Linked DNA regions of Dinghuibacter silviterrae. The protein of the gene in region 1 interacts with the protein of each later gene in a pairwise test. Links are inferred from orthologs where the notes say so. Each region holds a gene or a part of one and is shown on either strand. Other genes may lie near its edges.

What was found.
Region 2: the proteins of EDB95_RS11190 (region 1) and mobA interact in binary tests that used the Escherichia coli proteins (3 or more experiments, as listed by UniProt). The link is inferred for Dinghuibacter silviterrae from one-to-one orthologs.

Annotation. Positions count from the first base shown.
Region 1 is NZ_SODV01000001.1:2,523,345-2,535,656, forward strand. The notes cover bases 6,206-9,105. They hold EDB95_RS11190 (molybdopterin molybdotransferase MoeA), read right to left. Parts: upstream 8,343-9,105; coding sequence 7,068-8,342; downstream 6,206-7,067. Other genes in these bases: EDB95_RS11180 (HesA/MoeB/ThiF family protein), read right to left, coding at 6,206-6,838; EDB95_RS11185 (MoaD/ThiS family protein), read right to left, coding at 6,840-7,064; moaA (GTP 3',8-cyclase MoaA), read right to left, coding at 8,347-9,105. Outside these bases: EDB95_RS11145 (SusC/RagA family TonB-linked outer membrane protein), read left to right, coding at 1-755; EDB95_RS11150 (SusD/RagB family nutrient-binding outer membrane lipoprotein), read left to right, coding at 773-2,182; EDB95_RS11155 (polysaccharide deacetylase family protein), read left to right, coding at 2,227-3,024; EDB95_RS11160 (hypothetical protein), read right to left, coding at 3,008-3,268; EDB95_RS11165 (AraC family transcriptional regulator), read right to left, coding at 3,407-4,288; moaCB (bifunctional molybdenum cofactor biosynthesis protein MoaC/MoaB), read right to left, coding at 4,354-5,268; EDB95_RS11175 (molybdenum cofactor biosynthesis protein MoaE), read right to left, coding at 5,265-5,687; more of EDB95_RS11180, read right to left, coding at 5,684-6,205; more of moaA, read right to left, coding at 9,106-9,327; EDB95_RS11200 (aminopeptidase P family protein), read right to left, coding at 9,345-10,730; EDB95_RS11205 (S9 family peptidase), read left to right, coding at 10,822-12,312. UniProt on the Escherichia coli protein: Catalyzes the insertion of molybdate into adenylated molybdopterin with the concomitant release of AMP.
Region 2 is NZ_SODV01000001.1:2,246,258-2,258,540, forward strand. Bases 7,348-10,218 are described here. They hold mobA (molybdenum cofactor guanylyltransferase), read left to right. Parts: upstream 7,348-8,406; coding sequence 8,407-9,030; downstream 9,031-10,218. Other genes in these bases: EDB95_RS10060 (rubredoxin), read left to right, coding at 7,348-8,122; EDB95_RS10065 (SelT/SelW/SelH family protein), read left to right, coding at 8,139-8,417; EDB95_RS10075 (GLPGLI family protein), read right to left, coding at 9,083-9,826; EDB95_RS10080 (TonB-dependent receptor), read right to left, coding at 9,837-10,218. Also shown: EDB95_RS10040 (Crp/Fnr family transcriptional regulator), read right to left, coding at 1-115; EDB95_RS10045 (alginate export family protein), read left to right, coding at 363-1,889; EDB95_RS10050 (MFS transporter), read left to right, coding at 1,894-3,183; EDB95_RS10055 (nitrate reductase), read left to right, coding at 3,180-6,737; more of EDB95_RS10060, read left to right, coding at 6,734-7,347; more of EDB95_RS10080, read right to left, coding at 10,219-12,283. UniProt on the Escherichia coli protein: Transfers a GMP moiety from GTP to Mo-molybdopterin (Mo-MPT) cofactor (Moco or molybdenum cofactor) to form Mo-molybdopterin guanine dinucleotide (Mo-MGD) cofactor.

The DNA.
Region 1 (12,312 bases):
TCCGGACAAGGACCTTTAGCTGGGACATGACCCTCAACTGGTCGAAGATCAACAACAAGGTCACCGGGATTGTCCCGGGTACCAATATGACGGACGTTGGGTTTGTTTATGCCGTCGTCGGCCAGCCCTGGGGCGTGCTCTACGGCAGCACCTTCGACCGGACCGCTTCCGGCCAGCTCAAGATCAACGCCAGCGGGTTGCCTTACTCCACCACCACGGGTATCGTGGGCAATATCACCCCCAACTGGACGGGCGGCATCATGAACACCTTCCGGTACAAACAACTGGCGCTGACCGTCTTTATTGACATCAAGAAGGGTGGCCAGATCGAGAATACCAACGAGTACTATGACTACTATTACGGTATTGCCAAAGTAACCGAAAACCGCCAGGATAGGGTAGTTGCCGGGATCAGCGATGTAACAGGGAAAGCCAATACCGTATCTACGACCGCAGAATCCTATTATAGGGCACTCAGTTCCGTGACCGAGGCCCAGATCCAGAATGACTCCTATACCAAGCTGCGTAACGTCAGCCTGTCCTATGCCCTGAGGCCGGGTTCCCTGGCCAGGACGCCGTTCCGCGACGTCACCTTTACCCTGACCGGTAAGAACCTGATCATCTGGCACGGCAACTTTACCGGTGGCGATCCCGAGACCAACTCCTGGGGCTCCGGCAACGGCAGCATAGGCAACTATAGCTATTCGACCCCTTCCAGCCGCTCGGTGGATGTCACGCTCAAACTTGGCTTTTAATCAAAAATCGACGAACGATGAGAAAGATCACTTTTTATATTAGTGGCATCCTCCTTATTGCGGCCGCCAGCGGTTGTAAGAAATACCTGGATGTCAACCATAACCCCAGCGCTCAAAACTCCGTCCCCGAAGCGGATATACTGGCGCCTGTGGAGGCCTCCGTCTCCAGCCTTATTTACGGTGGCGGTTCCTCCATGCTGGTCAATGCCTGGGTCCAAAACGTTTCCCAGAACCAGGAGACACCCAATTCGGATACCTACCAGGTGCAAAACAACAGTTTCGACGGGTATTGGACGGACTACTATGTGACCACCATGAACAACGACTACCTGTTGATCAAAGAGGCTAACGGGAACGGGAACCATGAATATGCCGGCATCGGCCAGGTGCTGATGGCCTTTACGCTGGGGAACGCCACGGACCTGTGGGGGGACATACCGTATTCCCAGGCCTTCCAGGGAACGGTTGTTGCCACGCCCAAATACGACGCCCAGGACACTATCTATTTGGACCTCCAGGCGCTGTTGGATTCTGCCATCGTAAACCTGAGCAATGCCACGCCAGGACACGTACCCGGTGGTGACGACTTCTTTTACGGAGGGGATGAGGGCCATTGGATCAGGGCCGCCTACCTGCTCAAGGCAAGGTACTATATGCACCTGACCAAGGCGCCCGGCTATTCCGCGACGACCCAGGCCACCCTCGCGCTGGCTGCCTTGCAAAACGCCATGGCCTCCAACAGTGACGACATGAGCTTCCCCTATGCCGGCACGGCCACTGCACAGAACCCGCTGTATCAGAACTACGGTCCCATCTCTACGTCCACCTCGGTGCTTTGCGCCACCCTCGTGGACTCCCTGGTCGACCGGAACGATCCGCGCCTGGCCGCCCTGGTGGCCGGTGCCCCCGGCACAGGGCTGGACTCCGGTCGTACCGCCGGCGCCTCCGGTGTGTTGACGCTGGCCGACTTCTCGACCCCCGGCGCCTTTTATGGCAACGCGGGTTCGTCGACCTATGTGTTGAACTATACCGAGGCCCTTTTCCTCAAAGCCGAAGCCGAGCTGATCATTTCCGGGGTAGGCGCCGCCCAGCAATATTACCGCCAGGGCATCACCACCCACATGATCAAAGTAGGGCTGGACACCACCTCTGCCTCCTGCAAGGCCTACCTGGCCGCCCGGGGGACATTGCCCGCGTCCAACCCCTATCAGTTCCTGATGACCGAAAAGGACATCGCGAACTATATGTCAAACGAGAACTGGGTGGACTGGCGCAGAACGGGTTACCCCAGCCTGACCATCATCCCGGGGGCCGTGACCAGCACCATCCCCCGCCGGTATCTTTATCCGCTCGACGAACTCACGAGCAACCCGCAACCCCAGCAGTCGGCGCTGATCACCGACAGGGTCTGGTGGGATGCGCAATAAAATCTTCCGAAGGGGCAGTGAAAACTGCCCCTTATTTTTGTCCCATGCTTGTCCTGCTCTTACTCTTGTTAGCCCATCCCCTTCGGGCGCAAACCACGGCCGGCGATTCCACATCGCGCCCTTGGAACGGTAAATCCTGCGCGGTCGTCCTGACGTACGACGACGCCATCGATGCAGACCTCGACAACATTATCCCGGCCCTGGATTCCCTTGGGCTCAGAGGGACATTCTATATCATCGGTTCGGCGCCTGCTGTTTCCAGGCGCATGTCCGAGTGGAGGGCCGCCGCGGCCCGCGGACACGAGCTGGGGAACCACGCCCTGTTCCATCCCTGCGACGGCAGCCTGCCCGGCCGTTCCTGGATCACCCCCGACATCGACCTCAGCAAGTACACCGTCACCCGTGCGGTGGCCGAGATCCGGGTCAACAACACCCTGCTCAAGGCCATTGATGGGAAGGACCGGCGGACCTTTGCCTATCCTTGCGGGGACCTGACCATCGGCGGCGTGCGTTTTTACGACGGGTTGCGGGGCGATTTCGCCGGCGCCCGGGGGGTGACCGGGATACTCCGGACTCCCGACAAAGTCGACCTCGACAACATACCCGCCTTTGCCATCGAGGATCGCCCGGCCTCCTACATGATCGACCTGGTTCGCCAGGCGATGGAGACGCATACGCTGCTGGTTTTTCTTTTCCATGGGGTAGGGGGCGGACATGCCATCAACGAGGGGCGCGCGGAGCACCTCGAACTGCTGCGCTTTCTCAAGGCACACGAAGACCAGGTGTGGGTGGCGCCCATGGTGGAGGTGGCGGATTGGATAAGGTCTATCTCTTCCCCTTAAGCTCCCTCACCACCTTCCGGTGCAACTCACTGGAATCAACCCCCAGCAGGGTTGCCAATCGTTGAAGATCTGCCAGTGTGAGCCGGGACGGGTCCAGCAATCTTTTTGATAACGTATTGTAATTCATCCTCATGTCATGCGTAAGTTGGGTAATCGGCACCACGCGGGGGATGTCACGGACGAATTCGACGGTGCCATTTTCCATGGCCGTTTTGAGGAGGGAGTAATAGTTCGGCTTTTTCAAAGTGTTTAATTTTTAATTTAGAACATTCCAAATCTATAAATAAAACACTTCTGAAATGATATAAACCATCACAAGAAATAAAAAATTATTCGACAAAAATACCTTTCTGAGCGTTTTCGTCGGATAAGTTATTGATAATTAGGTCTCTATGTTCTGATTGTACTCCTTGCTGTATTGGCGGGGGGATTTTCCGGTAATCTTCTTAAAAACCCGGTTAAAGGTGACGGCGTTGCTAAACCCGGTTTGGTAGGCGACGGAGGAGACACTTTCGTAATCCCGGGCCATGAGTTTTTTGCAGGCTTCGCTGACCCGGACCTCGTTGAGGAAGTTGACGTAGGTCTTCAGGGTGTGTTTTTTGAAGTACCGGCAAAAGGCCTGGGGCGTCAGGTGGGCGACGTCGGCAATCCGCTTCAGCGTAATGTTGTCCGTGTAATTGGACATGGTGTATTGGTAAATATCGTTCATCCTCAACCCTTCGGAATCTGAAATGGAGTGTTCCGCGAGTTCGGTGCTCAGGGTTTTCCACTTTTTGAGGCTGGCCATGAGCTGGAGGGTTTCGATAAAGGCGGAGAGCCTTTGGGCCCCGGTTTTGTTGCTGACTTCCTCGATCTGGGCGTTGAGGATGTCCTGGTGCAGGTAATGGGCCTGGAGACCGTAATAGGTCGTTTCCACGAACTTGGTGATGGTTTTCATTTCGGGCAGCTCCAGGAGGGATTTAAAGAACCCCTTGGGGTTAAAAAAGATCGTAACGGCGTGGATTTCTTTTTTCTTTCTTTTGTCGAAATAGCTCGGGTCGCTTTTAAAAACGTGGGGTTGGTTGGCGCCAAGGATATAAATATCCCCGGGTTTGAAAGGCTGCATATAGTTACCCGCGATGAGCGTTCCTTCACCTTTTATGATCCAGGTGATCTGGGTCTCGTTGTGGCGGTGTAAATGCTCGTAAAACCACGGCAGGACGTCTTCCTGGACAATCACCGAGTATTCCCCTGCGACAGGTATCGTGAATTGAACAACTTTCATTTTACCAATATTATCAAAAATATTTGATAACCAGTTCCGGTGAGTTAATATTGGTAAAGAATTGGCTAACCTTCGTGTCTGCTGCCTTCCGCCACACGGAAAATATGCAGGATTTGAGGGAAAAGGGCGTGCATCGTTTCTTCTGCCCCCTTGGTCGAACCGGGCAGGGTCAGCACCAGGGTCTTCCCGATAAAACCCGCTACGCCCCTGGACAGCATGGCGTAAGGGGTCCTTTCCTGGCCAAAAACACGGGCCGCTTCCATGATACCCGGCACAGGGCGGTCCAGCAGGGGCGCAATAGCCTCGGGTGTTACATCCCTGGGGGAAAGGCCGGTTCCGCCGGTGAAAAGAACGAGGTCGTAACCGTCCTCTTTTAGCGTTTTCGCCTTTGCCCGTATGTCTGCCGCCTCGTCGGGGAGGATGGCATAATGCCCGACACTTAGCCCCTGGGCCTGGAGGGCCTTGATGATGGCCTTACCGGCACTGTCGGTTTTTGTCCCTTTTGCGACGCTATCGGAGCAAACCACCACCGCGCAGCGCAGGCCGGCCGACGGCCGGTCCCCAAAGTCGGACTTGCCGCCCTTTTTGGATTCCAGGCGGATGTCCGAAATGCCAATCCCCTTGTCAAGCGGTTTGAGCATGTCGTACATGGTCAGGGCGGTGATGGCCGCCCCATGCATGGCCTCTACCTCGACACCGGTCCGGTATACGGTATGGACTTCTACCCGGACGTGGATGTGTAAGCCCTCGATCCGGTGGGTGATGGCGGCGTATTCCACGGGCAGGGGATGACAGTCGGGGATGACGTCGCTGGTGCGTTTGATCGCCAGCAACCCCGCGGCCCTGGAAAACTCAAATACGTCCCCCTTCGGCACGCGCCGCTCCTCGACGGCCGCAATGGTGTCCGGACTGGATACGGTAAGCGTGGCCAACGCAATGGCCTTGCGCAGGGAGCTGACTTTTTGGGTGATGTCGTTCATTGCGATTGGTTTTCTTTCCAGCGGCTGCCGTCGTTATCGAATCTTTCCTTCCCCCAGATAGGGAGCTCGTGTTTGATGGCTTCCACCACTTCGTTGCACGCGTCGATGGCCGCCCTCCGGTGGGGAGAGGACGTAAACACAAAAAGCGAAATCTCCCCCGTCTTTACCTCTCCCAGGCTATGGTGAACGTGCATACACGTCAGCGGATAACGCGCGAAAATGCCTTCCCGGATCTCGTGCATTTTTTCCAGGGCCATGGCCTCATACGCCGTATACTCTATGGCGACCACACCGTCGTCGGCCCGGACCTGTCCCAGGAAAATGCTGTGCGCCCCGATGACGGTCTGGCTGCTGTGTTTGGCGATGCTGTCCGCAACAAAGGAGGGGGCAATGGGTCCGTTGGTAAAGATGTTCTTCATCTTGTCGTGTTTTGGTGGTTCATCCAGCCGAGGATGCCGCCCTCCAACTGGAAGACGGTATTCTCTTTGGCCAAAAGGGTCGCGGCCTCGCGGCTGCGCAAACCGGACTGGCAAAATACGACAATGGTGCGACCGGTATATATGCCCGGGGAATTCCTCAATTGACTAAGCGGGTATTGTTCGTGAGGAAAAGTATGGACCGGCGGTTGTTCTCCCCATTCGCGCACGTCGAGGACCAGGACGTCCGCGCTGGCGCGGAGCGCGTCAAAGGTGGCGTTGTCCACGGTGGTATACGTTGTCGCGTTTTTTATCGCGCCGCACCCGTCGGGGTAGGGCCAGGTTTCAAATGCTTCGCGGGTTTGGGGGCCTCTTTCTTCGGTTTTTGTGATGCCGACTTCGTAGAACGCCTGGTCCAGCGCCCGGTAGGTCAATAACCGGCCGTCGAGGGGTCGCCCCAGACCCGTGATAAGTTTTATTGCTTCCAGGGCTTGGAGGTTGCCGATAATGCCCGCGACGACGCCCAGCACGCCGGCTTCTTCGCAGGAGGGGACTTCGCCGGGGGCAGGGGGGTGGGGGAAGAGGTCGCGGTAGTCGGCGCCGCCCGGACGCGTGATTTGCGCGCCGGGTGTTCGCGCGGCGGACCCATTTTGCCCGTCGGGCCCATTTTTCGGGCCGCTCCAGTGAAACACGGCCACCTGCCCCTCAAAGCGCGACACACTCCCGTACACCAGCGGCCGCCCGAGTAAGGCGCAGGCGTCGTTGACCAGGTACCGTGTCCCGAAATTGTCGGAAGCATCCAGCACAAGGTCATAGCGCTGCAGCATTTCGAGCGCGTTTGCGGTGGTCAGCCGCACTGCATGGGTATCGATGCGCACCTCCGGATTGAGCCGGTGAAGGGCCGCCGCAGCCGTCAGGGCTTTTGGCGCACCCACGTCCGCTTCCGTGTAGAGAATCTGCCGGTGCAGGTCCGTCATCGCCACCCGGTCATCATCCACGATACCCAGGGTGCCCACCCCGGCCGCCGCCAAATATTGAAGGGCGGGACAACCCAACCCACCCGCGCCGATCACGACCACGCGGGCACGGCCAACGGCCGCCTGTGTGTCGGGTCCCCAGCCGGGGAGCAGGAGTTGTCGTTGATAACGGCTCATATTAACCTCCGGAAAAGGGCGGCAAAAGCGCCACCACCGATGAAGAATGGAGCGGGGTATTGGCCCTGACCGTCTTTTGATCGACCGCGATGACGTAGGTCAGACCTGCCAGGCCCGGGTAGCGACTTTTAAGGACGGTGTCCAGGGTATCCGTATCCGGCGCCTCCGCCGTGAGGGTGGGGCTTCCGCAAAGTTCCGCGATCTGTCCAAAGACGAGTACTGTCATGGCTCAAAGGTACGGCAAGAGATAGACATCCACCAGGTCCCCCGCGTCAAACGCGGTGCCCTCCTCCGGGAGACGGATGAGGCTGTTTGCCAGGGCGTAGGTGCTCATCCGGTAGGATTCCTGAGCACCTAGGGGGGTGACTCCCGTCGCGCCGACCGCACCCTTCAGAAAGTGCGTAAGCCCCGCCGCCTTCCTGTAACCCGCCTCCAGCGGCAGACGCGTACGGGTGACACGGCTTTGGGGGCGCCCGCTCATGCGCTCGATGGCCGGTAGGACGTAGATATAAAAACAGGTGAGCACGCTGGACGGATTGCCCGGCAGTCCAAAGACGGGCTTGCCCTCCGCTTCCCCAAAGTACAGCGGCTTGCCCGGCCGCTGCCTCACCTTATGGAAGACGGGGCGGACGCCGCAGGCTGCCAGTGCTGCGGAGACAAAGTCGTAAGCGCCGACGCTGACACCGCCGGTGAGGAGCAACATATCCGAGGCATCCAGGGTCTCGCGGATGATCTGGCGTAGCTCCGCCGGATCGTCCGGGGCGAGCCGGTGGGTATCCAACCGGAGACCGCATTGTTCCAGCGCCGCGCGCAGTGCAAAGCTGTTCGACTCATATACCTGGCCGGGGCCCAGGGGCCTCCCGGGGGTTTGTAATTCGTTACCGGTCGTGACGAGACCGATCCTGGGATGGGGTGTCACGGGGAGGTGGTCGAGACCAAGGCTGGCCAAAAAACCCACCGAAGCCGGGCTGAGCAGGGTGCCCATGGACAGGGCCAGGGCGCCGGCAGGGATCTCGGAACCGCGCGGGCGGACGTTGGCGCCGGGTCGCAGGGCCGGGTCGTCAAAGCGGACGCGGTTCCCGGTGAGGGTGACCTTTTCCTGGATCACAATGGTGTCCGCGCCGGTGGGCAACATGGCGCCGGTAAAGATGCGCGCGGCCTGACCGGGGAGGAGGGGGAAGGCGGGCACGGTGCCCGCGGGGACTTCGCCGGAGAGGAGGAGGTCGCGCGCGGCGCCGCTGGCGGCGCCCGCCGTGTCGCGGCGTGCCGCGCCCACCGCGTCTTGCGGTGCCACGCCCGTCGTGCCCACCACGTCGTGGACCGGCTCGCCCCACGCAAACGCGTACCCATCCATGGCCGCCTGCGGCCAGGCCGGCATATCAGCGGTGGCATGAATGTCAGACGCCAGCACTTTTCCGGCGGCGGCGGTCAAAGGCAACGCTGTTGCGGGAAGGCGATAAACGTTTTGAGCAATAAGTTCGATGGCTTCGTCTACGCTGATCATAAGGTTACCCTCCGATGGTAATCATACTCCGGTTGTGCAAGGTATCCGCTTCGAGCTGGCGAAAGGAGTCGGGCATCTGCCCGCCCAGGCGTTCTGCTTTTTGGAGGATGGAGGCCTGGATGAGGGCGCGGACGTCCCCGCCGTTTCTCCAGGCGCTCAGCAGGTCCATTTCTTCTTCGGAGAACAGACAGTTTTTCATCTTGCCGTCCGCGGTAAGACGGATCCGGTTGCAGGTCTCGCAAAAAGGCGCGCTCATTGTCGAAATAAAGGCAAAAGTACCCGCGTTGCCGGGGACCTTGTAGCGTTTGGACGTGTCGTGTGGTTCGTCCTGGAGCCGTTCTACGGGATACCGGGTCTGGATGGCGTCCAGCATATCGGTCCAGGGGACGACCTGGTTGCTGCTCCAGTGGTTGCCGCTAAAGGGCATGAACTCTATAAACCGGACGTGTACGGGTGTGTCCCGTGTCCAGGCGACGAAGTCGTTAAGCTCTGCGTCGTTGAGGTCCTTCATGATCACCGCGTTGACCTTAACCTGGATGCCGCGGTCGAGGAGCAGCCGTATGTTGCCCATCACCGTGGAGAATTGGTCCCGGCGCGTGATGAGCCGGAAACGGTCTTCACGGAGGGTATCAAGGCTGACGTTGAGTGCCCGGACACCGGCCCGGTCGAGTACGTCGGTAAAATGATGCAGGCGTGTACCGTTGGTCGTCATCGTGAGCTGTACCGGGAGGGTGGCCAGGGCTTCGATGATTTCCGCGGCGTCCTTACGAACCAGGGGTTCTCCACCGGTTAACCGGATCTTGCGGACACCCATATCGGTGAAAACGCGAGCCAGACCCAGGATCTCATCCGGCTGCATCAGCCGGGAGGGTGGTGTAAAGGCATATTCCTCTTCCGGCATGCAATAGAAACAACGAAGATTGCAATTATCCGTGAGCGAGATCCTCAGGTAGTCGTGTACACGATGAAATTTGTCGACAATCACAACCTGAAGGTACGATATTAACTCCGCAGCGCCTCGATCTCCGCGATTGTCTTCGGCAACGCGTCTCCGAGGAGACGGGACCCCGACGAGGTGATCAGGAAATCCTCTTCGATGCGGATGCCGCCAAAGTCTTTAAAGGCCTCGACTTTGTCGTAGCGGATAAACCGTTCCAGCTTGCGGTCTGCAGCCCAGGTGTCGATGAGTTCGGGGATGAAATACAGCCCGGGCTCGACGGTAACGACAAAGCCCTCATCCAGCGCGCGTCCCAGGCGGAGCGATTTAAGACCGAACTGGGTGCTTTTGGTGAGCGTGTCGGTGTAGCCGACGTAGGCCTCGCCCAGGTTTTCCATGTCGTGGGTATCCAAACCCAGCATGTGACCGAGGCCACACTGGAAGAAAAGGGCATGGGCCCCTTCGCGTACGGCTTCGGCCACGTCACCTTGCATCAGCCCAAGGGATTGCAAACCGCGGACAAGGGTGGCGCAGGCGAGGAAGTAAATGTCCCGGTAGGGGACACCGGGTTTCAAGGCGGCAACGGCTGCCAGGTGGGCGTCCAGGACGATCTGGTAGACTTCGCGCTGACGGGTGGTGAACTGTTTGTCCACGGGGAAGGTCCGCGTGAGGTCGCCACCGTAGTGCATCGCGGTTTCCGCCCCGCAATCGCAAAGGACCATCTTGCCTTTTTTCAAAAGGTGCTGGCCATAGTGGTTGTGCAGGATTTGCCCATCGACCGTAAGGATGGTAGGAAAAGCAAGGTTACCGCCGTCCCCGATCGCAATCCCCTGGAGGATGCCGGCCAGCCGGGCTTCGGTCATGCCTTCCCGGGCGTGTTGTATGGCCGCCAGTTGCATGGCGTTGGTGGTGTTGACGCCTTTTTCGATCTCCAGGACTTCCTCCGGGCTTTTGATGGACCGCAGCGCCACCACGGCCCGGATCAGGGGCAGGGAGGCGGTGGCGTCGACGGTTTCCAGGGGAATGTCCAGCCAGTGGTGTAGCTGAAGGGTATGTTCGGGCCTGTAAGGGGGCAGGAAATGGATGGGTTGTCCGAGGCGGCGGGCGTCATCCAGGGCAGCCCTCAAATCCCGGAGGGGTTTCACGCGCTTGATCCCGACGCGCGATGCCTGGCTGGCCAGGGCTTCCACCGGGCCGGTCCAGACCAGGTCCTCGATGTCTATGTCATCTCCAAAAAGGGTTTCTTCCCCTTTGTCCACGTCAAGGATCCCCACCAAACCCGGTCTGTCCAATCCAAGGAAATACAGAAAGGTGCTGTCCTGGCGAAATGGATACACATTGGCTTTGTAGCCCATGCTGCTGTCCACATTGCCGGGTAACAGGATGAGTCCTTTGCCCACCTGGGCACGCAAACGGTTTCTTCTTTCGGCATATACTTCGGTTGCAAACATAGTCCTGGAATTTGGCGCTAAGGTAAGATCGGGCAACGAAAAGCTAAAATCGGTGTAGGGCACCCGGTGGTTTCAGCCTAACATTATGGTCATGAAACAATTTGTCTTGTTGTGCGTCTTTGGCATGCCGCTGATCCTCCGGGCCCAGACGCCCTATCGACCCAGTCCTGACGACATCGCTGCGGCCTATCGCCGGGCCGCCCATATCGACTCCGCCGTCCGGGGTACCGTCTTGCATCTAAATATACATCCCCACTGGGCGCCCGACAGCCGTTCCTTTTGGTATAAGGATTACGGGAAAGACAGCATTGCGTCCTACGTGAATGTGGAGGTAAATACCGGTACGCGTCAGGTGGGGGCCGCCGAGCCAAAAGGCAATTTTGTCGACAATACCAACTTTCATCAAACGCCGTCCCGCTGGGAAGATCCGGAGGTGGATACCGTCTCGCCGGATGGGAAATGGAAAGTCGTGGTCCATGATGGGAACCTGGGCCTGATGCCGACCGCGCCAACGCCTGCGCCGCCCGCGCCCGCGCCCGCGCCGCCCGGCGCCAACACGACCTGGGCCGCGCGGGTTCTGACCCAGGACGGTACGGACGCCGAGCCCTACGGCGCCTGGTCCTGGTCGCCGGACAGCCGCTTCCTCGTGGCTTACCACATTCATCCCGCGGAAACCAAAAAGGTCTCTTATATCCTGACCTCTCTACCCGGAACGACCCGGGGTGTCGTCAAAAGCAGGGAATACCTGCAACCCGGGGATTCGATGACAACCTACCGGATGAGGGTATTCGGCGTACAGGAAGGCTCGGCCGCGGACGTGGAGAACGGGCTCATCGACTTTTTCGGGCCGCCCAGGCTCCACTGGCAGCAGCGGTCCAATGCGCTGTTCACTTTTGAAAAAGTGGAACGGGGCCACCAACGCTTCCGCATCCTGGAAGCCGACGCACGCACCGGGCAAAGCCGGGCCCTGATCGACGAACAAACCAAGACATTTATATACGAGAACCGGATCTATACACATTACATCCCTTCCACGGGCGAGATCATCTGGTCATCCGAAAAAGACGGTTGGTACCACCTATACTTAGTGGACGGCCTCAAGGGGATGATCAAAAACGTCATCACCCCCGGGAACTGGGTGGTCAGGGACGTAGACAGCATAGACGAGAAGAAACGCGAGGTTTGGTTCCGTGCCAGCGGGATGAACGAGGGAGAAGACCCTTACAACATCCACTACTACCGCATCGGTTTTGACGGACGTCACCTGGTCAGCCTGACACCGGCAAAAGCCAATCACCAATTGTCGTACTCGCCGGACCGGAGCGTATACATCGATACGTATTCCACCGTCGACCAGCCGCCCGTTTTCGAGCTTCACCGGACCGCAGACGGATCGAAGATCGCTGATGTAGGCGCGGCCGACATCCAGGCATACTTGGCCACAGGCATCAAACTGCCCGTGCCCTTTGTCGCCAAGGCCAGGGACGGACAAACCGATATTTACGGCATTGCTTGTTTCCCGGCAGACCTGGATCCACAGAGGAAATACCCCGTGATCGAGAATATCTATGCGGGCCCCCAG
Region 2 (12,283 bases), 280 kb from region 1 along the record:
CTTTCCGGAATTCGAAGTTTTTCCGATGGGCGGCGATGGCAGGACTCCATTCCGGCAGACAGTTTTTGCACAGAAAGCAGCTACTCAGGTCACACGTATGTTTATTTTTCTTCATTTAAATATTTATTGGAAAAATAGGTAAAATATTGAATGGTTTCTCGTATTTTTATAACATACGATAGGTTTATAGGTCGTTTTTAGCGGTTGCTTGCTATAATTTCATTAAATGTGTAAATAAATTAATATGAAGTAACCCACCAAGACTGACAAAAACTAACGCACAAAACAAAGAACCCCGCCAGGAGTCGCAGTCCATGACGGGGTGACGTTTCAAATCGCTTGAACAACTTAAAACCATTCAAATGTATCGAAAACTGTTTGAAAAAACGGGTTGGTACGTCATTTTGTTCTTCTCCGGGGCTCTGACTACACGCGCACAGGCGCAGCTTTTGATCAGCGGTCAGCTCAGGGACCGGGCAGAATACAGGGACGGTACCGGCACGCTTCTCCCGCTTACCTCCACGCCTTCCATCTTTATCTCCCAAAGGGCACGGTTATCGCTTGATTATCAATCTACTCATCTCCGTTTTCACACCTCCGTCCAGGACGTCAGGGTGTGGGGACAAGACGCCTCCAGCATCGACAATGCCGATGGCACCAAATTTCAGGTTTACGAGGCCTGGGCCGAGCTGGTCTTATCCAACCGGAAGGACTCCGCCTTTAAAAAATCTTTTACCAATTACTTAGGTATCCGGATCGGCCGGCAGGAACTGGTCTATGACGACGGACGGCTGCTGGGAAACCTCGACTGGTTGCAACAGGCCCGGCACCATGACGCTGCGGTACTTCGCTGGAAACCAGGTGCCTGGCAGGTGGACCTGGGCGGCGCCTTCAACCAGAATTCGGATGCCTGGAACTATAACGGGACCTACTATACACCCGCCAACGTATTACCGTATGTAAAGGACAGCAAAGGAAACCTGACGACGACGCCCGCGGGGTTTATCCCCCTGGTCAATGCGGCGGGGTTGAGTTCTCCCACGGGTAGCCCGGCGGAGGTGGCCTCTCCGTCCACCAACGGTCAGTACCAGGATTATAAGGCGCTGCAATTTCTGTATGTCGCCCACCCCATCGGGGAAGCACGGTTGAGCTACCTTTTGGTGGCCGACCAGTTCGGGAAGTACAGCAACGACTCCGTCCGCAATATCGTAGGAACAGACACGGGCTATGTTTACGGAAAACATTTTAACCACGCAGGCGTCAATGCCCGTTATACGACCGGGTTATACCTCACAGCCCCGTTTGGGTCCGCCTGGCAGTTGATCGCGGGCGCGTATTACCAGGGCGGGAAAGACCGGGACGGTTTGACCATGCAAGCGTATATGACGACGTTGTCGCTGACCTACAAACCGACGGCCTTCTCCTTTACCGCGGGTTGGGACGTGCTGTCAGGGAACAACGCGTACTCGACGTCCACGGACAATCACCGTTTCGACCCGCTGTATGGATCGCCGCACGGCGTCCATGGCGCTATGGATTATTTCTATGCAGGCACGGGCTCGCCTACGGGTGGGTTGAGCGATGCCTACTTTAAAATAAAATATACGGCCACGAGGCTGACGACGGGGTTGGACTATCGGTATTTCTCCCTGGCCGGCAGCCAAAAGGATACGAAAGGAAAGTCTGTGGACAAATACCTGGGGAGCGAGCTCGACTGGATCACCTCCTATAACCTCGCACCTTCGGTCAACATTACGTTGGGGCTTTGTACCATGGCGGCGACGCCCAGCATGGCGTATGCCAAGGCCATCACCCCGGGGACTGCCCGGCTGAATGCCTACTGGAGCTACCTCCAGGTCAACATCACCCCGGACCTCTTTAAAAAATAAGAAGATGAACAAACCGCTCGATCGTTTAAACATATTCTCCCTCAAGGGCGTCCAGATGCGGACCTTTCACATCACCTGGCTGATGTTCTTTGTCTGCTTTTTTGGATGGTTCGGCCTGGCACCCCTGATGCCGACCATCCGCGTCGACCTGGGGCTGACCAAGGCGCAGGTCGGGAACATCATCATCGCTTCGGTGGCAGCGACCGTCCTGGCGCGTCTGGTTGTCGGCAAGCTGTGCGATACCTGGGGGCCGCGCAAGACGGCGGTACGTCTTCTGCTTGCCGGATCGGTACCGGTGTTCCTTGTAGGGCTCGCTCATGATTATACATCGTTCCTGCTTTTCCGTCTTTGCATCGGCGTCATCGGCGCGTCTTTCGTCATCACCCAGTTTCATACCTCGATGATGTTTGCGCCCGCCATCAAAGGCACGGCCAATGCGGTCACCGGAGGATGGGGGAACCTCGGCGGGGGGGTCACCAATATGGTGATGCCGCTGGTGTTTTCCGCCATCGTCGGCATGGGTTTTACGCCCCACGCGGCGTGGCGGTACGCCATGATCCTGCCGGGGGTAATGATGCTCGGGATTGCATTCTTGTATTATAAGTATACGACCGATACGCCTGAGGGCAATTTTTCTGAGCGCCTCCAGAAGCCGCCTACCGATTGGACGGTCCTCGCGGATCCCCGCATCTGGGTGCTGATGCTTGCCTATGCGATGTGTTTCGGCATGGAGCTCACGTTTGACAACGTGGCCTCGCTGCACTTCGTGGATACCTTTCACCTCACCCAGGCCGCGGCCGGTTTTTGGGCGGGTGTCTTTGGGTTTATGAACCTTTTTGCCCGGGCACTCGGCGGCATCTTTTCTGACAAGGCGGGCAAACGGTGGGGAATGAAAGGCAAAGGATATTTCCTGGCCGGAGCGCTCCTCCTGGAAGGGACCGGTCTCATCCTGTTCTCGATGGCAGGTTCGCTGGCCATGGCCATCGGGTTGATGCTGTTTTTTGCCCTTTTCCTGAAAATGGCCAACGGGGGCACCTTTGGCATCGTCCCCTTCGTCAATACCAAGAACGTCGGGCTGGTCAGCGGGATCGTCGGTGCCGGGGGTAACCTCGGGGGTGTATTGTTCGGCTTTTTGTTTAAATCGTCTTCGCTCACGTATGCGCAGGCCTTCCGGTGGATCGGGTTGACCATCCTCGCGGTGAGTGCCATCGTCGCGTTGACGCGCTTTGCCGTAAAAGCGAAGCGTACCCCTTCTCCGTCGCTGGTATTCGCGGAGGAGGAAGTATTTATATGACAACTGACGTATATAAAACGACGTGCTGCTATTGTGGTGTGGGCTGCGGGGTCATCGTGCGGAAGGACAAGCAGGGCGCACTCACAGCGGAAGGGGATCCGGATCACCCGGTGAACCGGGGACAGTTGTGCAGCAAGGGAATGAACCTGCACCATACGGTCAACGACCGTTCGGACCGTCTGTTGTACCCGCAGATGCGCTACAACAAGCAGTCCCCCATGCAGAGGGTAAGCTGGGATGCGGCGTTGGAAAGGACTGCGGCAGTGTTTCGCACGTTTATCGACAAATACGGCCCGGACAGCGTAGCCATTTACGCGTCCGGGCAGTGTTTGACGGAAGAATATTATACGCTCAACAAGCTGATGAAGGGGTTTATCGGAAGCAACAACATCGATACCAACTCCCGTCTTTGCATGAGCAGCGCCGTCGTGGCCTATAAAATGGCCCTGGGGGAGGATTCCGTACCAGGCTGTTATGAGGACGTCGACACCGCGGATTGTATTTATGTGGATGGCGCCAACCCCGCCTGGTGTCATCCCATCCTTTGGAGGAGGGTGGAGGCCGCAAAAGCCGCCAACCCCGACCTGGTCCTGATCGTGGCCGATCCCCGGCGGACGGACACGGCCACCACGGCGGACATACACCTCCAGCTCCGGCCGGGGACCGACATCGCCCTCAACAACGCCATCGCCCGGGTGTTGATCGAAAACGGCGACATCGACATCGATTTTATCCACGACCATACCGAGGGATTCGAGACCTACCGGGCCCGCGTTTTCCAACGGACCGTAGCCGAGGCGGCCGCGATCTGCGGCGTGTCCGTGGAAGACATCCGGCGCACCGCCCGCTCGATCGCGGCTTCCAAGGGTTTTATCACGATGTGGACGATGGGGTTGAACCAAAGCGTGGCCGGGGTCCACAAAAACCTCAGCCTGATCAGCCTCAACCTGATCACGGGGCACATCGGCAAACCGGGGTCCGGTCCCTTTTCCCTAACCGGCCAACCCAACGCCATGGGCGGCCGTGAGGTCGGCGGGCTGGCGACTTTGTTGGCGGCACACCGCGACTTGAAAAACCCTGCCCACCGCTTGGAGGTGCAAACCTATTGGGGGAGCGGACCCATATCGGCAACGCCCGGTCTGACGGCGCCCGAGATGTTCGCCGCCTTGGAAAGCGGCCGGTTGAAAGCCGTCTGGATCATCGGCACCAACCCGCTCGTCAGCCTGCCCGATGTGCGTGCCGCGGAACGTGGTTTGTCCAAAGCCCGCTTTGTTGTCGTCCAGGAGGTCAGCCGCAAACCCGAGACGCTGGCTTATGCGGATGTGGTGCTGCCCGCCGCCGCCTGGGCGGAAAAAGAGGGGACCATGACCAACAGCGAACGCCGCATCAGCCGTTTGCACAAGGTTACCGATGCGCCCGGCGAGGCCCTGGCCGATTGGGAAATCATCTGCCGGCTGGCGACGGCGATGGGGTTTCCGGGGTTTTCTTACAAAAGTCCTTCGGAAATATATGATGAGCACGCGGGGTTGACGAAAGGGACGAACATTGATGTGAGCGGGGTGAACTACGCGTTGCTCGGATCCGGCGGCACGGTGCAGTGGCCGCTGCCTGCCGCCGGCGCCTCGGCGGCGTCGCCGGCAGGCCCGGGGGGCCCTTCGACGGCCGCCCTGACGCCCCGCGGCGCGGCCTTCGGCCCCGCGGGCACTCCCCGGCTCTTCACCGACCGCCACTTCTACACCCCGAGCGGTCGCGCCCGCTTTCACGACCTCCCCGACGACGCGCGGGGCGAGACCACCGACGGCGACTATCCTTTTATTCTGACCACCGGCCGGATCCGCGACCAGTGGCATACGATGAGCAAGACGGGTAAGGTCCGCAAGCTGAACCAGCATATTCCGCGCTCCTTTGTCGAGATGCATCCCGACGACGCCCGGCGGCTGGGCGTTGCGGAAGACGACCTGATCTGCGTGTCGTCCCGCCGGGGCGAAGTCGTGGTCAGGGCACGCGTAACAGACTCGATCCGGAGGGGTGTACTTTTCCTACCCATGCACTGGGGTAAGATCCTTCAAAGCGACCTGAACCGGGCCAACAATGTGACCAAAAACGTGGTCGATCCCCTGAGCGGTGAGCCCGATTTCAAATATTGCGCGGTCGCCGCGGAGAAGTATGTCAAACCCTTCCAGCGGATCGTGATCGTGGGGGCGGGGACCGGAGCCTTTGCCTTTATTCGCGCCCACCGGGAGCGGTACCCCCACGACGAGATCACGGTCTTTAGCAAGGAGATCAATCCTTTTTATAACCGCATCCTTCTTCCCGGCTATGTAAGTGGAGAGCACGACTGGGAAAGCATGCAAAACCTCCGGGAGGGAGACGAACAACACTTTACCCTCCACCGGGGGGTGGCGGTCACGGCCATCGACCGGGCGGGCAAATACGTGGTCGATTCCCGTGGTGAAAGGACTCCTTATGACATCCTCCTCTTAGCCACCGGGAGCCGCGCCACCTGGCCAAAACAGGTGCCCTCCCTGGAGGGTTTATTTACCCTGCGGACCCGGGAAGACGGGGACCGCTTCCGGAGTATGCTTTTCCCCGGGGCCAGGGCGGTGATTGCGGGCGGCGGGCTGATCGGTCTCGAAATGGCCGCGTCCCTGAGGGAAATGGGGGTGCACGTCACCATCGTCCACCGCTCCGCCCGTTTTATGGAGCGCCAGCTTGATCCGCTGGCCAGCCAGCTCCTCCACGGGCAGATCACCGACATGGGGTGCGACACCTTTTACAACGACGAGGTCCAGCTGTTCTACGGGGACAAGGCGGTCACCGGCATCCGGCTCAAAAGCGGCCGCTATCTCGACTGTGACGCCGTTATGTTCGGGATCGGCACGACCCCCAACATCGAGCTGGCGCGCGAGTGCGGGCTCCCCTGCCAGCGCGGCGTCGTCGTCAACGAACGCATGCAGACGGCCGACCCCTCCATCTTCGCCATCGGGGAGATCGCCGAGTGCAAGGGGATGATGTTTGGCATCGCCGCCGCCGCAGAAGAACAGGCCGGCATCCTGGCGCGCTGGCTCGAAGGGGACGTCGCCGCCGCCTATAACGGGACGCTCGCGATGAACATCCTCAAGATCCAGGGTTTCGACCTTTGCAGCCTTGGGTTGACAACCTGTCCGGACGATCCCGCGTACGAGGAAATTGTCTTTATCGACAAGGCCAAACGCTACTATAAAAAATGTATCGTCCACCAGGACCGCCTCGTGGGCGCCATCCTGATCGGCGACAAACAGGAACTACAGGAGTTCCGCGAGATGATCGCGGGCGAACTGGAGTTGAGCGAAAAACGCCTCCAGCTCCTGAGGAGCGGCAAAAAAGCCGAACCCGTCCTTGGCAAGCTTGTGTGCAGTTGTCAGGGCGTCGGCGCCGGAAACATCCGGGCCGCGGCCGAAAAAGGCTCCTGCACCGTAAAGGACATCGGTATCGCCACCGGGGCCGGCACCGGTTGCGGTTCCTGTAAACCGGAAATACAACGCATCCTGGAAAGCCTGGCCGTTCCGTTATGATCCGCAGGCAACATATCGTCAAGGTGAACCTCCCCGGAGGCGTGGTGCCCGCGGGGCTTCTGCTGGCGATCGCGGAGGCCGCGGGGGCGGGTGGCGAAGCCCGTTTCGGGAGCCGTCAACAGCTCTTCCTGGAGGTCCGGCCCGAACGCCTGGATTCTTTGACGCGCAGCCTCACCGAAGCCGGCGCTTTTTTCGAGGTCGACGCCGACGAGTACCCCAACATCATGAGCTCCTATGTGTCGGAAAACATCCTCCACAGCGCCGGCTGGACCCGCGAGAGCGTCTACAAGGACATCCTTGACGCCTTCGATGCTCCGCCCCGGGTGAAGGTCAATATCTGCGACCCCGGCCAAAACCTCGTCCCCATCCATACCGGCCACCTCAATTTCGTGGCGTCCACGGTGGGCAACTACTGGCACCTGCTGGTGCGCTACCCCGGCACCGAGCGCGTGTGGGAGTGGCCGTCCCTCGTGTATTCGGGGAATATCGCGCGGTTGTGCAAGGTGCTCGAAGAGGCATTGCCGGGCAGCGCCGACCTGGAAGCGCGCTACGCCACCATCATGGAATCCGAGCAATGGCTCCCCCAACCGGCGCCCGATCCCCTGGCGGTGCCCGAATTCGCGCTGCCGTATTACGAAGGCTTCAACCGGTATGCCCAGGGGCTATGGCTGGGCGTGTACCGCCGGGACGAACGCTTTCCGCTTTCGTTCCTCCGGGACGCCTGTCAGCTTGCCTTAGGTACCAAGGTCGCCCAGTTTTTTGTCACCCCCTGGAAGTCCCTCGTCATAAAAGGCATCGCCCCCCGCGACCGGAAGGGCTGGGACATCCTGCTGGGGCGCTACCTCATCAATGTCCGGCACGCCCTTAACGAGCTTTGCTGGCAGTCCGAGGACCTTTCCGAGGAAGGGCTGACCCTCAAAAATTTCCTGGTCCGCCAGTTCGATAAGGAAGACGTGCGGACCTGGGGGCTTTGTTTTGCCGTACAGGTCCAGCAGGGGAGCGCTCCTTTTGCCTCCATCCTGGTCCGCAAAAGACCCAATACCAGCGCCAACCAGCGGAAGGCGCTGGACCGCTACGACATCCTCTATGCCCGCGACTTCAACCCCCACGAAAGGGAGTACGTCCTCTTCCGGAAAGAAATCGAAAAGGAACACCTGACGCCCTACCTGGTCTCGCTGTGCAAATACTATTATGAGCTCAGGAGTGGGGAGGGAGATATTGCCCATCATGTCTACGGCGAGCGTCGCGTCGACACGGTGGAGGTCGAAATGGTGTACCAGTGCAAACACTGCCTGACCATCACCGAACCGGAGGGGACATGCCCCGTTTGCGAAGCGGACGCGACGGATTTTGTCCGGGTCCCCAAGCCCATGCCTGTTGGATAATGCGTACTTTGTATCCATGAAACCGACCATTACCATCGTTTACTGCCCGCGCTGCGGGTGGTTGCTCCGGGCCGCCTACATGGCCCAGGAGCTGTTGACGACCTTTAATGACGACCTGGATGGCGTTTTGCTCCGGCCCAGCGAAACCGGGGGACAGTACACGATCTTTATCGACGGGCAGGTAATGTACGACCGCAAGGAGCACGGGCACTTCCCGGAGATCAAGGAACTCAAACGGATGGTCCGGGACCGTGTCCACCCGGGCATGTCCCTGGGGCACGTCGATGAGCACTGAGCTGACGGGCATCGTCCTTTGCGGAGGGGAGAGCCGGCGCATGGGCGCCGATAAGGGATTGCTGCCCTGGGCGCCGCCCGGCGCCGCGGCCCCCGCGCCAGGCGCGCCGCCGGCGGCGCCCGCGAGGCCCACCGCCGCGGACACGCCGCCCACTGCCGCCGCGCCGCCGCTCACCTGGGCCGGCCGCGCCGTCGCGCTCATAGAACGCCAGGGCCTCCCCTGGCTCATCTCCGTCCGCTCCGCGCAGGTGGACACTTACGAGAAGCTTTTCGGCGACCGCCTGGTACTGGATGACGGCGAAGCGCCGGGCCCGCTGGGCGGGCTGCTAAGCGCTTACCACGCCTGCCCGGGCACGGACCTCCTGCTGTTGGCTTGCGATATGACAGCAATAGACGAGGCAATCTTAGACGAACTGCTGAAAGCATACAAGAACATACCGGACGAAGACTTTTTCGTGTACCAAACCGATGGTTTTGCGGAACCCTTCCCGGGGATATACCGGGCGCGGGCGATAAAGCCCGTGGAAAGCCTGCAGTTATTGCTGCGCGGAGGCCGCACGCACTTCCTGCCGGTGACACGGCCCGAGGCGTTTATCAACCGGAACACGCCGTGAGGCGGGCACCCGGCGGCGGGTGTGTCCCGACGCGGGCGGCGCGCGCAAAAGCTTACAGCATAATCCGCATCACCATCGGCTTCGCCCAATCCCCCCAATCCTTAAAAGAGTCCCGAAGGGTGGACAGCATCTCCGTGTAGCCCATCTTTTGCCCCTTCTTTGGCGGCTGCATCGGCTGTTTGGGTTCGCCCAGGACAACCTTGGTGGCGTACCAACTGGTGTGGAGCTTGGGGATGACCATGCCGAGGATCATGCCGGGGAGGTCGCCGAAGGACTCGGGCCCGGCAGGGGAGAGGATTTCGTCGGTGTAGAATACGACAACAAATACGCTGTCCATGATAACGGTGGTGGCGCGGTGGCATTCAAAACCGGCGATGACGCGGGTGTCCGCGGTGATCCTCCAGTGGAGGGTGCGGAGGGAGTCGGAAAGCAGGAGGGTGGAGCCCCACATTTGTTTCTGGCTGACCTGCCGGCGCGTGTCGCGGTCGGCGTAGACGATGTTGGTAGACCCCGGGGCATCCCACATACGGACGTTGTCGGGGTTTTCCCGGCCTGGTTCGAACAGCGAATGGTTGCCGGAGAAATAAAGGTTGAACCAGGTGATCTTGTTCTCCGGCATGTTCTTGCGGATTTCGTCGGCGAAGTCGCCATCCCCGGTAAACTCGTTGCGGAGGTTTTCCTTCCGCTCGTATTCGATCGTTCCGGCCTGGATAAAACGGACGGTGCCGCTGCTGTCCTGGGCAAAAACGGGCAGGGAGAAAACGAGCAAGGCTATGGTCAGAAAGTGGCGCATCATTAAAAGTTTTTTATTCCCCCCAGGGGTTGTCTTTTGGTTTTCCATTTTTGGCAAAGTTCCAGGTCACGCTAAACATCATGTACCGGTGGATGGCGGTGTACACGGATTGGGTGGCAAGGTTGGTGGTGACGCTGCGGGTAAACCCGGTGTTTTGGTTAAACAGGTCGTTGACCGTTGCCTTGAGCACGAGGTCGTTGTTCTTGAAAAAGCTTTTTTGCAGCGAGACGTTGACCAGGGCGATGTTTTTGTTGGTAAAGACCGTGGTCTTCTGGTAGAAGTTCATGTCCCAGTCGGTGGCCAATAGGAATTTCCAGGGGAGGTCCTTGGAAGCGTCGCCGTTGAACTCGTAGGTCCAATAGTTGATGTTGCTGGAGGACTGGATCGAAGACTTGCTGGTGTTGTAGGTGGCATTGAAGCGGACGTCAAATTCGTAGACCTTTTCCTTGCGCTTGTTCGTGCCGAGGGCAAGACCGTAGTTGCCGCTTTGGGTGTTGTTGAGGAGGCCGTTGACGTAGTTGGTGTATTTGTTGTACCCGATATTCGGGCCGAAGAAAAAATGCAGATCGGGCTTTTTCCACCTGAAATTATAGCCCCCGCCAAGGTTCCCGTTTTGGGAATTGTTTACGTTGACGGTCTGGGAATAGGTTTTGCCCGACTTGTCCACGGAATCCTTGTTGCTAAAGGCGTTGCTGGTGAAGGTATAACCGCCCCAGAAGAACATACCCCGGTCGGCCAGGACGTTATACTTGTTGTAGTTCATGTTGACCCGGTTGGTAAAGGAAGGTTTCAGGTTGGGGTTCCCTTCCACGATGTTCAACGGGTTGTTGTTGTTGGCCACCGGCTGGAGCTGGTCGAGGCTGGGTTGGGTCGTGTTGCCGTTGTAGTTGATGCCAAAGTAGGTGGACCCGCCGGACCGGTAGCTGAAGTTGGCTTTAGGGTACCAGTTGATAAAGTCCCGGTTGCGCACCAGGTCCTGGTAGATATTGTCCTGTTTATAGCTGGTGTACCCCACGTCGGACCCCAGCGCATAATTGTACTTCTTTGTCGACTTCCGGAAAAAGGCGCCGCCGGCGTTGGTCAGGATGTTCAGGTTGTAAAAGTTACTGTACGCAGAGTCCAGCAGTGAATATTTACCGCCCGCATTCTTGTTGTAGGCATTGACGTCGGAGGTGGCGCTCAGCAGGTTCACCCCATAGTCGAGGCTGAGGTAGGTGTTGTTGAACAGGGGTTCGGTATAGGTGAGCTTGGTGAGAAGGGTCAGGTCCCGGCTATAGCTGGTCTTGTACTGATCGGTGGTATCCACGCTTTGCAGCGGGCCGCCTTCGTAGCTGTTCACAAGCGAATATTGGTTGCCGGTGCTGTTGATCTCGGTATAATTTTCCTGGGCGCTGAAGGAAAGGGTGCGCCCTTTTTTGTGGGTCTTGTGTTGCCAGAGCAGGGTGCTGTTGAACGTATTGTTGTCGCCGATGATGTTTTTGTGGGTGCCTGCATTGTTGATCAGCGCGCTGTCCTGGTTGACCGCGAAACTGGTGTCTTGTTCAAAGGTCGTCTTGTGCCGCATTTTCCCCTGGGCGGTGACTTTAATCTCGTTGAGGGAGTCGAGCTGGACGTCGTACCGCGCGCTCAGGGAGTGTTGCCGGTCGAAGTAACGGCTAAAGGTGTTGGAGGTGGTTTTGTTGGTGGTAGAGTCGGGGAGGGTGAGCAGGCTGACCGTATTGTTGTTGACACCGACCTGTACCTGGTTGAAGATATAATCTCCACCCAACGAGATTTTGTCGTCGTCGAATTTGTTGTTGTAATGGGCCCCGGCGTTCCAGGCGATGGGGACCCCCTGTCCGCTGTACGAGCCGTTCCAGTTGGTGAAGTCGTCGTTGGACCCGCTAAAGAAAAACATCATGTCACCCCCGTCATTGACCGTGCTGATGCCGCTGCTGCTGTAATTGGTGTTGTCCGTCATGTTCAACCCGGTTTTCCCGGTATTGGCCGCCACGCCAAAGAAGGACAGCTTTCGCTTGTTTTTGAAAAAGTTGGCGGCAGCGGTGTTTTCATAATACCCGTCGGTACCCAGCCCCCCGCTGATCTTTCCGAAGTAGCCGTTCTTCTTGCCGTTTTTCAGTTTGAGGTTGATGGTCTTCGTCGTCTGTCCGTCGTCGATCCCGGTAAACGCGGCCTGGTCGCTTTTTTTGTCAAAGACCTGGACCTTGTCCACGGCGCTGGCGGCGATGTTGCGGGTGGCGATCGTGGGGTCGTCCCCAAAAAACTCTTCCCCGTCCACGAGGACCTTTTGGACGGTTTGACCCTGGGCGGTGATCTTCCCGTTCTTGTCCACCTGTATGCCGGGCAGGCGTTTGAGCAGGTCCTCGGCGGTCGCCCCCGGGCGTACCGCAAAGCTGTCGGCCGTGAACTCTACGGTGTCGCCCTTCATCCGGATCGGGTTGACCCCTTTGATGATGACTT